One region of the Pseudomonas sp. VEM90 genome, then DNA from elsewhere that is predicted to be linked to it. Evidence: predicted binding sites of a transcription regulator. Region 1 holds the regulator's gene; the other holds the start of a gene.
What was found. The regulator sigma-54, encoded in region 1, starts transcription at its own class of promoters, with help from an activator protein. The targets are predictions, from matches to a motif close to ANTGGCATNNANNTTGCTNT.
Positions count from the first base shown of each region.

Region 2: nirB (nitrite reductase large subunit NirB) is a predicted target of sigma-54. The motif match lies at 3,557-3,576, and genes of this name have one in related genera.

Region 1 is NZ_JBTRAR010000023.1:20,889-28,800, reverse strand. It holds gene ACYCCG_RS20375 (KpsF/GutQ family sugar-phosphate isomerase) at 1-195, shown strand, start outside; gene ACYCCG_RS20370 (KdsC family phosphatase) at 208-732, shown strand; gene lptC (LPS export ABC transporter periplasmic protein LptC) at 741-1,313, shown strand; gene lptA (lipopolysaccharide transport periplasmic protein LptA) at 1,300-1,824, shown strand; gene lptB (LPS export ABC transporter ATP-binding protein) at 1,825-2,550, shown strand; gene ACYCCG_RS20350 (RNA polymerase factor sigma-54) at 2,727-4,220, shown strand; gene hpf (ribosome hibernation-promoting factor, HPF/YfiA family) at 4,300-4,608, shown strand; gene ptsN (PTS IIA-like nitrogen regulatory protein PtsN) at 4,621-5,085, shown strand; gene rapZ (RNase adapter RapZ) at 5,088-5,942, shown strand; gene ACYCCG_RS20330 (HPr family phosphocarrier protein) at 5,962-6,234, shown strand; gene ACYCCG_RS20325 (ZIP family metal transporter) at 6,258-7,151, opposite strand; gene ACYCCG_RS20320 (superoxide dismutase) at 7,163-7,774, opposite strand; gene ACYCCG_RS20315 (hypothetical protein) at 7,776-7,912, opposite strand, start outside.
Region 2 is NZ_JBTRAR010000003.1:3,900-11,811, forward strand. It holds gene pcaQ (pca operon transcription factor PcaQ) at 1-238, opposite strand, end outside; partial or broken gene ACYCCG_RS04140 (AraC family transcriptional regulator) at 249-409, opposite strand; gene nirD (nitrite reductase small subunit NirD) at 517-879, opposite strand; gene nirB (nitrite reductase large subunit NirB) at 879-3,431, opposite strand; gene ACYCCG_RS04155 (molybdopterin-dependent oxidoreductase) at 3,712-7,737, opposite strand.

The DNA of each region.
Region 1 (7,912 bases):
ATCGATGTGCACACCACTCTGATCGACCAGGTCATGACCGTTCATGGCAAGACTGCGCGTGCCGACATGCTCGCCGCCGAAGCCCTGAAGATAATGGAAGACCACAAGATCAACGCTCTGGTGGTGGTGGACCGTGAAGACCGCCCTACCGGTGCCCTGAACATGCATGACCTGCTGCGCGCCGGCGTAATGTAAAGGAGCGATGGAATGAACCAGGACCTCATGCAACGCGGCAAAGGCATCAAGCTGGCAGTGTTCGACGTGGACGGCGTGCTCACCGACGGGCGCCTGTATTTCCTCGAGGATGGCAGCGAATTCAAGACGTTCAATACCCTCGACGGCCAGGGCATCAAGATGCTCATGGCCTCGGGCGTGACCACCGCGATCATCAGCGGGCGCAAGACCCCAGTGGTCGAACGCCGGGCCAGGAACCTCGGTATCCCGCACCTCTTCCAAGGCCGGGAGGACAAATTGGTGGTACTTGACGGCCTGCTCGCCGAACTGGGCCTAAGCTATGATCAAGTGGCTTACCTGGGCGACGACCTGCCCGACCTGCCGGTGATTCGCCGGGTGGCTCTGGGCATGGCCGTAGCCAACGCCGCACCATTCGTACGCCAGCATGCCCACGGCGTGACCCAGGCACGTGGCGGCGAAGGCGCGGCCCGTGAATTCTGCGAACTGATCATGCACGCCCAGGGCACCCTGGACGCTGCCAACGCCAACTACCTGTAAGGCTGCCCATGCTCAGCAAGAAAGCCCGAAACATTGTGCTGCTCGGGGCGATAGCCGCCCTGTTGGTAGCCATTGGCTACTGGAATGTCAGCCCCGAAAGCTTCCTCGACAAGCCCGTGGCCCAAGTCGATGAAAGCGCCATCGACTACTACGCGATCAACGCCCACAGCGTGCAGTTCCTGCCCGACGGCAAGCTGCAATACGAAATGACCGCCGACAGGATCGAACACCTCAAGACCAGCGAAATCACACAAGTGACCACACCGGACCTGCACCTGTACCGCGGCACTGCGTACCCGTGGCATGTGCAGAGCACACGCGCCGAGGTCAATCCGGACGGTACCGAGGTCGAACTGATTGACAAGGTACGGATTGCCCGCACCGATGAAAAGCAGCGTGAAACCATCATTACCAGCTCACGCATGACCGTGTTCCCGCAGAAGCAATATGCGCAGACCGAGCAAGCCGTTAGAATCGACGGCGCCGGAGGCACAACTACGGGCAAAGGCATGAAAGCGTATTTGAAAGAAGGCAAGATGGACTTGCTCTCTAACGTAAGAGGACAGTATGAGGCTCGTTAAAACCCTCCCCCTTTTGCTCAGCCTGAGCGCAGCACTGGGAAGCGCGAGCGCCCTCGCCCTGCCGAATGACCGTGACCAGCCTATTCGCATCCAGGCCGACAACGCCCACCTGGATGACAAGCAAGGCGTGGCCACTTACACCGGCGACGTGATCATCACCCAGGGTTCGATGATGATCAAAGGCAACACCGTGACCATTACCCGCTCCGCCTCCGGCGATATCGACGTAGTGACCTCGGTGGGCAACCTGGCCTACTTCGAGCAGCAGCAGAGCGCAGCCAAGCCAGACAAGATGAAAGGCTGGGGCGTGACCATCCAGTACCAGGCGCAGAAGGACCTGGTAATTCTCACCGACCGCGCCAAGGTCGAGAACGAAGGCAACACCACCGAAGGCGAGAAGATCGTCTACAACACCCAGACCCAGGTGGCGACCGCCGGTCGCGGTAGCAACGTGACAACACCCCGTCAGCGTATCGACATGGTGATCCAGCCCAAGAAGAAGGCCGAGTAAATGGCAACCCTCAAAGCCCAGCACCTGGCAAAGAGCTACAAGGGGCGGCAGGTAGTACGTGATGTCAGCCTGTCGATCGACAGCGGCCAGATCGTCGGCCTTCTCGGCCCCAACGGCGCCGGCAAGACCACTTGCTTCTACATGATTGTCGGTCTGGTCCAGGCCGAACAGGGCCGCGTACTGATCGACAGCCTCGATGTGAGCTACCAGCCCATGCACGGCCGCGCGCGCGCCGGCATCGGCTACCTGCCCCAGGAAGCCTCGATCTTCCGCAAGCTGTCGGTAGCCGACAACATCATGGCCATCCTCGAGACCCGCAAGGACCTCGACCGGGACGGCCGCCGCAAAGAGCTGGAAAGCCTGCTGCAGGAGTTCCACATCAGCCACATCCGCGACAACCTCGGCATGAGCCTGTCCGGTGGCGAACGCCGCCGTGTCGAGATTGCCCGCGCCCTGGCGACCGCACCCAAATTCATCCTGCTGGACGAACCGTTCGCCGGTGTCGACCCGATTTCAGTCGGCGACATCAAGCAGATCATCCACCACCTCAAGGCCAAAGGTATCGGTGTACTGATTACCGACCACAACGTGCGTGAAACCCTGGATATCTGCGAGACCGCTTACATCGTCAACGATGGCCGACTGATCGCCGAAGGCGACGCTGAAACCATCCTGGCAAACGACCTGGTCAAAGAAGTTTACCTGGGCCACGAGTTCCGCCTCTGACCCGAAAAGCGCCTGAAGTACTGGCAAGCAAGCCGTGAGACTGCGGGTAAAGTTGTTACGGTACTCTAGGCAAACGCTACAATTTAAGGCATAAAACTTGCTTGATCTGGCGCTCCGGCGCCCTCGTGTAGTGGATGGCGCATGCGCGCCGGCGAACAAGGTATTAAGCCCCTGCCATGAAACCATCGCTCGTCCTAAAAATGGGCCAGCAACTGACGATGACACCTCAGTTGCAACAGGCCATCCGCCTGCTCCAGCTCTCTACCCTGGACCTCCAACAGGAAATCCAGGAAGCGCTGGAGTCCAACCCGATGCTCGAACGTCAGGAAGACGGCGAAGACTTCGACAACAGCGACCCGATGGCCGACAACGCCGAGAACAAACCGGCCGCCGAAGTTCAGGACAACAGCTTCCAGGAAAGCGCCGTCAGCGCCGACAATCTGGAAGACGGTGAGTGGAGCGAGCGCATCCCCAACGAGCTCCCGGTCGATACCGCCTGGGAAGATATCTACCAGACCAGCGCCAGCAGCCTGCCGAGCAACGATGACGACGAGTGGGACTTCACCACCCGTACATCGGCCGGCGAGAGCCTGCAAAGCCACCTGCTGTGGCAGTTGAACCTGGCGCCGATGTCCGATACCGACCGCTTGATTGCCGTGACCCTGATCGACAGCATCAACGGTCAGGGCTACCTGGAGGACACACTCGAGGAAATCTGCGCCGGTTTCGACCCGGAGCTGGATATCGAGCTGGACGAGGTCGAAGCAGTACTGCACCGCATCCAGCAGTTCGAGCCGGCTGGCGTCGGCGCCCGCAACCTCGGTGAATGCCTGTTGCTGCAACTGCGCCAACTACCCGCTACAACTCCGTGGATGACCGAAGCCAAGCGCCTGGTCACCGACTTCATCGACCTGCTCGGCAGCCGTGACTACAGCCAGCTGATGCGGCGGATGAAAATCAAGGAAGACGAACTGCGCCAGGTCATCGAGCTGGTGCAAAGCCTTAACCCGCGCCCGGGTTCGCAGATCGAGTCCAGCGAGCCCGAGTACGTGGTGCCCGACGTCATCGTGCGCAAGGACAGCGACCGTTGGCTGGTAGAACTGAATCAGGAAGCCATCCCACGCCTGCGCGTCAACCCTCAATACGCCGGCTTCGTTCGCCGTGCCGACACCAGCGCCGACAACACCTTCATGCGCAACCAGCTGCAGGAAGCGCGCTGGTTCATCAAGAGCCTGCAAAGCCGCAACGAGACCCTGATGAAGGTCGCCACGCAGATCGTCGAGCACCAGCGCGGCTTCCTCGACCACGGCGACGAAGCGATGAAGCCGCTGGTGCTGCATGATATTGCCGAAGCAGTAGGCATGCACGAATCGACCATCTCACGGGTTACCACGCAGAAATACATGCACACCCCGCGTGGCATCTACGAACTGAAATACTTTTTCTCCAGCCATGTCAGCACCTCCGAAGGCGGAGAATGCTCGTCCACGGCGATCCGCGCGATCATCAAGAAACTGGTTGCAGCGGAAAATCAGAAAAAGCCATTGAGTGACAGCAAGATCGCTGGTTTACTGGAGGCACAAGGCATCCAGGTAGCCCGTCGCACCGTCGCCAAGTACCGCGAGTCACTCGGCATCGCACCGTCGAGCGAGCGCAAGCGACTGATGTAGCCCCTGAGATGTGCCACAGCATTTTCGTGGCAGGTGCAAGACCTGCCTCTTTATGCACGGGCAACAAAGGAGAAGCTGTATGCAAGTCAATATCAGTGGACAGCATGTAGAAGTCACCCAGCCACTGCGCGATTACGTGCTTGAAAAGCTCGCCCGCGTGGAGAGTCACTTCGACAAGATCACCAACGTGCAGGTAATCATGAAAGTCGAGAAGCTTCAGCAGAAGGTCGAGGCGACCCTGCAGATTCCCGGCGGCGAAGTGGTAGCCAACGCCGAACACGAAGACATGTATGCAGCGATCGACGCCCTGGCCGACAAGCTCGACCGCCAACTGAAAAAACACAAGGAAAAACAGCAAAGCCTGCTGCAAGGTGCAGCTGCCCGCTGATCCCCCTCATCCATGATCCGACTTGAAACCATCCTGACCCCCGGCCGTTCCCTCGTGAACGTGCCGGGCGGCAGCAAGAAGCGCGCCCTGGAAAAGGTCGCCACTGTCATCGCCGACCAAGTGCCAGAACTGGAGATGCAGGACGTCTTCGAAAAACTGGTAGCCCGGGAAAAGCTCGGTTCTACCGGTTTCGGCAATGGCATCGCCATCCCGCACTGCCGGCTTGAAGGATGCTCCGCTCCCGTCAGCGCCCTGCTGCACCTGGAAGCCCCTATCGATTACGACGCTATCGATGGCGCGCCGGTTGACCTGCTGTTTGTGCTACTGGTGCCCGAAGCGGCCACCGATGCCCACCTTGAACTACTGCGTCAGATCGCCAGCATGCTCGATCGCAAGGAAGTCCGTGATCGGCTGCGTGCGGCCACCAGCAATGAGGCCCTGTTCCAGGTTGTCCTGGACGTACAGAACGAGCACTGAACATGCGCCTGATCATCGTCAGCGGCCGGTCCGGCTCCGGCAAGAGCACCGCCCTCGATGTCCTGGAAGACAGCGGTTTCTATTGCATCGACAATTTACCCGCCGGGCTGCTGCCGCAGTTGGCGGAAAATGCACTGATCAACACCGATTTGCTGCAGCCCAAGGTGGCGGTGTCTATCGATGCGCGCAACCTGCCCAGCCACCTGACGCGCTTCCCCGAACTGCTTGAAGAAGCCCGCGCCCGGCACATCCAGTGTGACGTGTTGTACCTGGATGCCGATGAAGAGGTCCTTCTCAAACGTTTCTCGGAAACCCGCAGGCGGCACCCCCTGACCAACGCCAACCGCTCGCTCGCGGAAGCGATCCGCGTGGAAAGCGAATTGTTGGGCCCTATTGCCGACCTGGCCGACCTGAAGATCGACACCACCAACCTGAACCTGTACCAGTTACGTGACTCGATCAAGCTGCGCCTGCTGAACCAGCCCGAGCCCGGCACAGCGTTTCTGGTCGAGTCGTTCGGTTTCAAGCGGGGGATGCCGGTCGACGCAGACCTGGTTTTTGACGTGCGCTGCCTGCCCAACCCCTACTGGAAGCCAGAGCTGCGTGAGCACTCGGGTCTCGATCAACCCGTGATCGACTACCTGGCCGCACAACCGGATGTCGAAGACATGTACAACGACATCTCCAGCTACCTGCTCAAGTGGTTGCCCCGCTTCGCTGCCAGCAACCGCGCCTACGTAACCATCGCCATCGGCTGCACTGGCGGCCATCACCGTTCGGTGTACATCACCGAGCGCCTTGGTCGACAGTTGCAGAAAACCCTGAAAAACGTCCAGGTCCGCCATCGCGACCTCTAGCCCAAGGATCCGCCCCACGATGCCCGCCCGCGAAATCATCATCATCAACAAGCTGGGTCTGCATGCCCGGGCGGCAGCCAAGTTCGTCGGTGTGGCCGGCCGCTTCCCCTGCCAGGTGCGGGTCGGTCGCGCCCCGGACAAGCTGGTGGATGGCAAGAGCATCATGGCGGTGATGATGCTGGCAGCAGGCAAAGGCACCCAGGTGCACCTGCATACCGAAGGCGAGCAGGACAGCGACGCCATGGATGCACTGGTCGAGCTGATCAACAACTTCTTTGACGAAGGCGAATAGCCCCCCACACACCTGCGCTTGCATCAGGACATCGCGGTATCCATCACCATCATCAGACAGAAACCTGTACACAGCCCCAGGCTGGCCAGACGATGATGGCCGTTGCTGCGCGATTCTGGAATGATTTCCTGGGTGACCACCAGCAACATCGCCCCCGCTGCACAGGCCAGCCCCAGCGGCAGCAGCAGTTCGGCAACATTCACCAGCCAGGCACAGATCAACGCCGCCAGCGGCTCGACCAAGCCTGAGGCTGCGCCGATCAGGAAGGCCTTGAAGCGCGGCATGCCCGCCCCTGCCAGCACCAGCGCGATCACCAGCCCCTCAGGCACATCCTGCAAGGCAATGCCCATGGCCAGGCTGTCGGCGTCGGCCATGCCACCCCCGGCCGACACACCAATGGCCATACCTTCGGGGATGTTGTGGGCAATTATGGCAATCACGAACAGCCAGATGCGCGCTGCGATCACCGGCTGGTTTGCCGTGCCCACCAACGCCTCCGGCGAAGCCCAGGATACCTTGAGGTCGACCAGGAACAGGCACAACGCCCCGAACATCAGGCCAAAACTGACCAGGCCACCTGCCCCCCAAGGGCTGAAGCCAATAGACTGAGCCGCCGCCAGGCCCGGCATGATCAGGGAAAACGCGGTGGCCGCCAGCATCACGCCAGCACCGAAGCCCAATAGCGTATCCGCCAGCGCCACCGGCATATTGCGAATGACCAGTACCGGTACTGCGCCCAGTGCCGTACCCAGTGCGCACAAAGCACCGCCCTCCAGGGCGCGCAGCATGCGCGGGTCGAGGTCTAGCCAGGCGAGGCCCCGCGCCACCAATAACGCGGCGCCAGCCAGCAAAAGCAAAGTCCCAAGCGCCAGGCGGAACAGGCGCACACTGCTGACAGACATCACCTCAGAGCGCATACCGGTCCGACTCACTTCAGGGCTTCGAGGTAACGACGTTCAACTTCCACCCAGTCAATGACGTTGTAGAAGGCACCGATGTATTCCGGACGACGGTTCTGGTACTTGAGGTAGTAAGCGTGCTCCCACACGTCCAGGCCGAGGATCGGCGTATTGCCGTGCATCAGCGGGCTGTCCTGGTTGCCGCTACTCTCCACCATCAAGGTTTTTTGCGGCGTCACGCTGAGCCAGGCCCATCCGCTGCCGAAGCGGGTCAACGCGGCTTTGGTGAAAGCCTCCTTGAAAGCCTCGAAGCCGCCAAGTTGTGCAGTGACGGCTTGCGCCAGTTGGCCCACAGGCTCGCCACCGCCCTGAGGCGACATGACAGTCCAGAACAGGCTGTGGTTGGCGTGACCACCGCCGTGGTTGGTCACGGCGCCACGCAGGTTTTCCGGCAGTTGCTTGACGGCAGCGACCAGTTTTTCCACCGGCCATTCGGCCCACTCGGTACCTTCGAGGGCGGCATTGAGGCCGTTCACGTAAGTCTGGTGATGCTTGGTGTGGTGGATTTCCATTGTCTGGGCATCAATGTGTGGTTCCAGCGCATCGTAGGCGTATGGCAATGCAGGCAAGGTATGGGGCATGTCAGTGAATTCCGTAGGCATGGGTTCTGGGTGTTACATCCGGCTGGGCAGCGAGCTCGCTGGCCCCGGCGCTGTGGCGGTTGAGCAAGCGCTCGGTACGCGGGTACTGGCCATACTCGGCAATGAAACTCAGCAGCT
Region 2 (7,912 bases), on a different contig from region 1:
CCTGCACACTGGGCCCGGCGTAACGCATGAAGCGGGTGCCAGCCGGGGTCAGCTCGACACCCTGCCGGCTGCGCTCGAACAGGCGCGCCTCGAGCAGGTCCTCAAGCTCCTTGAGGGTCTTGGAAATCGCCGGCTGGCTGATCGACAGGATATCGGCCGCCCTGGCCAGGCTGCCCTGCCGGGCAATCTCCAGGAAGCACAGCAGGTGGCGGTATTTGATGCGGGTGTCGAGGTTCATGGCAGCAAGCTTACCGCATCGCTACTTGCGGCGTATCCGGGTCGCGCTGCTGGCGGCGGGATGAACCGAGCGGCAGTCCGAGGATCTGGCGGAAATACCGAGAAAAGCAGGCTTCGTCGGCAATTCAACAAAGCCGCGCCAGTTCGCCCACCGGGGGCTGCCATTGAGCAGTTCCCCTGCCGATGGCCCCACAGGTGCAGCGCCGTATTTGAAGGCGGTGCAGACTCTGTGGGAGCGGGCTTGCCCGCGAAGAGGCCGGCACAGGCAGCAAAGGGTTGTCAGGCCAAAGCCAGCTCCACCGCCTCACCCTTCATCCGTACCGGCCATACCCGCAACCGCTGCGCGCTATCCTCCAGGCACTCCCCGCTCAGCAGGCTGAAGTGCTGCTTGTAGAGCGGCGCGGCCACCACCAACTCACCTTGCACGCTACCCACCAGCCCGCGGCCGATGATGTTGGCGCCGGAGCGCGGGTCGCGGTTTTCCACCGCGTACAGCGGCTGCGCCTGCCCCGGCAGGTAGAACAACGCCACCTGGGCCCCATCGACCCAAACCACGACCCCGGAGTCGGCCACCAGATCTTGTGCCTGGCACACCGTCTGCCAGTTTTCCTGCGTGTTCACAGCAGCATTGGCCAGGTTCATCAGACAGCCTCCTCGACAGTTGGGATCAGGTGCAGTGGTGCCGCGGGCCGGCGTTGCTCGCGTTCGCGCACGAAGTGCACGTCCGGGTCGGCGCGTCGGTCGTTTACGAAGGTGCGGAAGCGCTTGAGCTTCTCCGGGTCGTTGAGGGCATTGGCCCATTCGCATTCATACTGGTCGACCACATGCTGCATCTGTGCTTCCAGCTCGCTGGCCAGGCCCAGGTTGTCGTCGATGATCACCTGCTTCAGGTAGTCCAGCCCGCCTTCCAGGTTTTCACGCCACACCGAGGTGCGCTGCAGCTTGTCGGCCGTGCGGATGTAGAACATCAGCACGCGGTCGATCAGGCGTATCAGGGTTTCGTCGTCCAGGTCAGTGGCGAACAGCTCGGCATGCCGCGGGCGCATGCCGCCGTTGCCGCACACGTACAGGTTCCAGCCCTTGTCGGTGGCGATAACGCCGATGTCCTTGCTCTGCGCCTCGGCGCATTCACGGGTGCAACCCGATACCGCGAACTTGAGCTTGTGGGGGCTGCGCAGGCCCTTGTAGCGATCTTCCAGGCGCAGGGCCATGGCGACACTGTCCTGCACGCCATAACGGCACCAGGTACTGCCCACGCACGACTTTACCGTGCGGGTCGACTTGCCGTAGGCGTGGCCGGTTTCGAAACCGGCCTCGATCAGTTCGCCCCAGATCAGCGGCAGCTCGTGCAACTGGGCGCCAAACAGGTCGATGCGCTGGCCACCGGTGATCTTGGTGTACAGGTCGTATTTCTTGGCCACCTGGCCGATGACAATGAGCTTGTCGGGGGTTATTTCACCGCCGGGAATGCGCGGCACCACCGAATAGGTGCCGTTTTTCTGCATGTTGGCCATGAAGGTGTCGTTGGTGTCCTGCAGCGGCACCAGCGCCGGGTCCATGATCGGCTGGTTCCAGCACGAGGCGAGAATGTTGCCCACCGCCGGCTTGCAGATGTCACACCCCAGATGGCCCTTGCCATGGCGCTCGAGCAGTTCGCTGAAGGTGCGGATACCCTCCACCCGCACCAACCCGTACAGCTCCTGCCGGGTGTAGGCAAAGTGCTCGCACAGGCTCTTGTCCACCGCCACGCCGCGGGCCGTCAGCTCGTGCTCGAAGACTTGCTTGAGCAGGGCCGCGCAACCGCCGCAGCCGGTCGCGGCCTTGGTCCAGCCCTTGACCGCAGCGAGGTCGCTGCAGCCGCTGTCGATCGCGGCGCACACCGCCCCCTTGCTGACGTTGTGGCAGGAGCAGATGGTCGCACTGTCGGGCAGCGCATCGGCGCCCAGGGCCGGCGCACCACCGCCTTGCGGCAAGATGAGCGCTGCCGGGTCGGCCGGCAGGGCGATGCCGTTCTGGGCATACTGCAACAGGGTGTCGTAATAGCTGTTGTCGCCGACCAGCACCGCGCCGAGCACGTGCTTGCCGCTGGCATCCACCACCAAACGGCGGTAAGCGCTGTTGGCTTCATCGATGAAGCGATAGCTGCGCGCGCCCGGCGTGGCACCGTGGGCATCGCCGATCGAACCGACATCCACACCCAGCAGCTTGAGCTTGGTCGACATGTCGGCGCCGGTGAACGCCACTGCCGTCTCGCCCATCAACAGCCCGGCCAGGTTGCGCGCCATGCTGTAGCCCGGGGCGACCAGGCCGAACACGCTGCCGTTCCACGAGGCGCACTCGCCGATGGCGAAGATGCGTGGGTCGCTGCTGCGGCAGTGGTTGTCGATGACCACGCCACCGCGCGCGGCGATGTCCAGGCCGCAGCCCCGGCCCAGTGCATCCTGTGGGCGGATACCGGCGGAGAACACGATCAGGTCGGTTTCCAGGTACTCACCGCCGTCGAAGTTCATGCGGTAGCGGTAGGTTTCACCGGCACTGACCGACTGGGTGGCGCACGACAGGTGCACCCCCACACCCAGTGCTTCGATCTGCGCCTTCAACGCGGCACCGCCCTCGCCGTCCAGCTGTACCGGCATCAGCCGTGGGGCGAATTCCACCACGTGGGCTTCCAGCCCCAGCGACTTGAGGGCGTTGGCCGCTTCCAGACCAAGCAGGCCACCGCCGACCACCACCCCTCGGCGGGCACCGGCTGCGGCAGCACGAATGCCATCGAGGTCGTCCAGGGTGCGGTAGACCAGGCGGGCATTGCCGCTGGAGCCTTCGATCGGCGGCACGAAGGGATAGGAGCCGGTGGCCAGCACCAGTTGGTCGTAGCCATAGCGACCTTCGGCAGTGACGACTTCGCGGCGCTCGCGGTCGATCTCCAGCACGGCTTCACCCAGGTGCAGGTGCACGCCATTGGCGTCGTAGAAATCGTGCTCACACAGGGCCAGGGTTTCGGCACAGCTGCCGCCGAAGTATTCGGACAGGTGCACGCGGTCATACGCGCGTTGGCGCTCTTCGCCGAATACCCGCAGCTCGAAGCGCTGCAGGGCGCCGCGACTGACCAGTTGTTCGACGCAATGGTGGCCGACCATGCCGTTGCCGACGATGACCAGTTGCTCTCGTTGCCCGCTGCTCGCTGTTGCCTTCATAAGCCGATCCTCGATCAAAAAAAAAGCGCCTGGAGCCGAAGCTCCAGGCGCCTTTGCCTGTATTCATCACGGTAGGGGGCCCGGGTTGATCGCCGTTGATCAGTGGGCTTTGTTGTATCCGAGGTTAAGCAGGGAGCGTGCCAATCGGGTTGTCTGGGATGCGTGGCTTGCCTGGGTTGCCTGTGTCGGCCTCTTCGCGGGTAAACCCGCTCCTACACTTGCGCTGGGCCCGCCCAGCCAATGCACATTCAAGGTGCACAACACCCCATCTTGGAGCACTTCAGTACACATCGCGCCGATAACGCCTGGCCTTGCTCAAGCCTTCGACATAAGCCGCAGCCGCCGCCGCATCCATCCGGCCATGCTCGGCGACGATCACCCGCAACGCCGCATCCACATCCTTGGCCATGCGCTGGGCATCGCCACACACATAGAAATACGCCCCCGCCTCCAGCCATTGCCACAGCAGCGCACCCTGCTCGAGCATGCGCTGTTGCACATAGATCTTCTCGACCTGGTCCCGCGAGAACGCCGTGTCCAGCCGCAGGTGCCCCGCTGCTTGCCAGGCCTGCAACTGCTCCTGGTAATAGAAATCGGTCGCTGCGTACTGCTCGCCGAAGAACAGCCAGTTGTCGCCTTTTGCCCCCCGTGCCTCTCGCTCCTCGAGGAACGCCCGGAACGGTGCAATGCCGGTACCAGGGCCCACCATGATCACCGGCACGTTGTCGTCCTCGGGCAAGCGAAAGTGCTTCGACACCTGCGGGAAGATCTCCACTTTCTGCACCTGCGCACGGTCGGCAAGGAAGCTTGAGCACACGCCTTTACGTTCGCCATAACGCACCGTCGATACCGTCAGATGCACCTGGCCTGGGTGCGCCAGCGGGCTGGAGCTGATCGAATAGAGCCGCGGCTGCAATGGCTTGAGCAGTTCCAGCCAGCTGGCCAGCCGCAACTGCTGGGGGAAGGCGCGCAGCACATCGACCAGTTGCCGGCCCCACAGCCAATCTTGCAGCTCGGCCTTGCATTCAGGCTGCAGCAAGCGCTGCAGGTCAGGCGCGTTGCTGGCAAATACCTGCAGTTGTTGCGCAGTGACCTTGGCAATTTCCAAGTGTGTTTGCAGGGCTTCGGCCAATGGCATGGCGCAATGACCTTTAAGTTCGACCATCGCCTGGCCATCGAGCTGCATCAGCGTCAGCAGCTCTTCTACCAGGGCCGGGCAGTTGCGCGGCCATACGCCCAGGGCATCGCCGGCCGCATAACTGAAGCCGCTGCTGCCCAAGTCGAAGACCAGCTGACGGGTTTCCTTGCTGGCGCCGGGGCCATTGAGCAGGCGGTTTTCCAGCACAGTGGCCATCCAGGGTTGCTGCTTGCTATAGGCCGCCAAGGGTGCAGGTTCACTCACCGGTGGTGGTGCCGCAGCACTGCCCAGTGCAGGCAATAGTGCTTCGAGCCAGCCGGCAAAGGCATCGTCGAAGTCTGGCTCGCAGTCCACCCGTTGCAGTAGGCGCCGCCCTCCCAGCTCGGCCAGGCGCTGGTCGAGCTTGCGGCCAAAGCCGCAGAACTGGTCGTAACTGGAGTCGCCCAAGGCCAGTACGGCATAGGGCAGCCCGGCGCAGTGAGCGCCCTCCTCACCCTGCAAGGCCTGCCAGAATGCCGCGCCGCTGTCGGGCGCGTCGCCATCGCCAAAGGTGCTGGCGATCAATACCACACTGGCAACGCCCTGCAGCTGGCTTGGGCTGACCGCCTCCAGGCAGCTGAGTTGCACGTTCAGACCAGCATCGCGCAGGCGCGCGGCACAGCGTTCGGCCAGTTGCTCACCAGTGCCGGTCTGCGAGGCCCACAGCACCTGATGCCATGGCGCGGCCTGTGCCGAGATGGGCGCAGTTGCAGGCTGGGCGAACAGCCCGGCCAGCAAACCGTCGACAAACAAACGACGGCTGGCAGCCAGCGGCGCACTGGCCGGCAGGCGGGGTACGCCCTCGGCGCGGGCCTGGTCCAGGCCCAGCAGGAAACCTTGCAGGTAATGACGCTCTTCTTCGGCCAGCACCGGAACCGGCAGAGTGTGCAGGCCAAGCAGGCGGGACAGGGTGGCGGTCGGCATGCGGACAGGCTCTACAGTGGCAGTGTTCAGATCAAGGGCGTCGATGCGCTCGCCTGCGACCCGCTCCAGGGCTACGGCGCAGTGTTTGAAGGCAGGCTGCAGCGACAGCGGGTCGACCGCATCGCAGGTCGCGGCGTTGATCGCCAATTGCTCACCGATCAGGTCATTCCAGTGAAACGGCGCAAAGCAGTTGCCCGGCATGACCCGGTCACTGATGCGCGCTGGCAACACGGCGTGCCCTCGACGCGAGCGAACGGCCACCTGGTCCTTTTCAGCAACACCCAGCCGGGCAGCATCCTCGGGATGAATCTCAAGGTAGGGGCCGGGCTCCAGCTTGTTTAGTGCCGGCACCTTGCCGGTCTTGGTCAACGTGTGCCATTGGTGCTGCACACGGCCAGTGTTCAGCACCATGGGGTATTTATCGTCCGGCAATTCCGCTGCCGGTAACCAGGGCCGCGCAAAGAAGCGCGCCTTGCCACTGGCGGTGGGGAAAGCCAGTGCCGGCCGCCCTCCTTGGGCATCGAGCAGGAGCGCCTGGCTGCTGCCGTCGTTGAGGTAGCGCAGCGGGCTGCGCTGCTGTTGGCTGCCCGGCGCACAGGGCCACTGGCGCGGCTGCGTACGCAATTCGGCATAGCCGATACCGCGCAGGTCATAACCGGTTGAGGGGTTGTGGAAGCGGCGTATTTCCTCATACACCGCTTCGGCATTGGGGTAGTCGAAGGCGTCGGCATAGCCCATGGCACACGCCACGCGGGCAATGATCTGCCAGTCCGGCAAACTTTGCCCGGGCGGCTCGACAGCGCGGGGCATCAGGGTCAGGTTGCGCTCGCTGTTGATCATCACGCCCTCGCCTTCGGCCCACAGCGCGGCCGGCAGCAGGATGTCGGCGTAACGGTTGGTTTCGGTGTCAAGGAAGGCGTCCTGGGTAATGACCAGTTCGGCCTTGCGCAGGCCGTCGATCACTTGCTGGCGGTTGGCGACACTGGCCACCGGGTTGCTGCAGATGACCCAGCAGGCTTTCACTTCACCGGTTTTCATCTGCCCGAACAGCGCCACCGTACCCTCGCCGCCCTCGCTGCGCAGGCTGCCGGGTGGCAGTTGCCATTGTCGTTCGACGAACGCGCGGTCATCTTCCACCAACGCTGAGCGCTGGCCTGGCAAGCCGGGGCCCATGTAGCCCATGTCGCGGCCGCCCATGGCATTGGGCTGGCCGGTCAGCGAGAACGGGCCGCTACCGGGGCGGCAGATGGCACCCGTGGCCAAGTGCAGGTTACAGATGGCGTTGCTGTGCCAGGTGCCGTGAATGCTCTGGTTCAAGCCCATGGTCCAGCAGCTCATCCAGTTGTTGGCGCTGCCGATCCATTCGGCGGCCTTGATGATATCGGCCTCGGCCAGGCCGGTGATGGCGGCTACGCGCTCGGGCGTGTAGTCGTCGAGGAAGGTCGGCAGTTCGTCCCAGCCTTCAGTGTGGCGGGCGATGAAATCGGGGTTGGTGTGATCGTTGCGATGCAGCAGGTGCAAAAGGCCGTTGAGCAAGGCCATGTCACTGCCGGGGCGCACCTGCAGAAACAGGTCGGCCTTGTCGGCGGTGGCGCTGCGCCGCGGGTCGACGACGATCAGCCTGGCGCCGGCCTTGACCCGGTCAAGCAGGCGCAGGAACAGGATCGGGTGGCAGTCGGCCATGTTGGCGCCGATCACCAGAAATACGTCGGCGTGCTCGAAGTCCTGGTAACTGCCAGGTGGGCCATCGGCGCCAAGCGAAAGCTTGTAGCCACTGCTGGCGCTGGCCATGCACAGGCGCGAGTTGGACTCGATGTGGCGCGTACGGATAAAGCCCTTGGCCAGCTTGTTGGCCAGGTACTGGGCCTCCAGCGACATTTGCCCGGACACGTACAGCGCCACGGCATCCGGGCCGTGCTGGTCGATGATGCCGCGCAGACGCTCGGCGGTGGCGGCGATGGCCTGGTCCATGCTGGTGCGCACTGGCGGCTGGCTGCGTTGCTGGCGCAGGTAGGCGTCGGCCATGCGCCCGCTGGCACTCAGTGGCAGGTGTGCGGTGAGGCCTTTGGTGCATAGGCGGCCAAAGTTGCTCGGGTGCAGCTTGTCGCCGCTGATCTTGCCGACCTTGCCATCGGCAACGCTCATGACGATGCCGCAGCCCACGCCGCAGTAGGGGCAGACGCTGCGTACTTCGCTGTTGGCCATGGGCGGGCTCCTGTGGAAAACGCAAAAAGGCGCCGGCTGCCCCGGCATGCTTATGCAAGCGGGGCAACACGGCGCCTTTGTCGTGAAGTGGTGAGGGCTGTCGACGTTGACAGCCCGGGATGAGGGTAGATCAGCAATTTATGGGCCAGCTATACCGGCCCTTTCGCGGGCATGC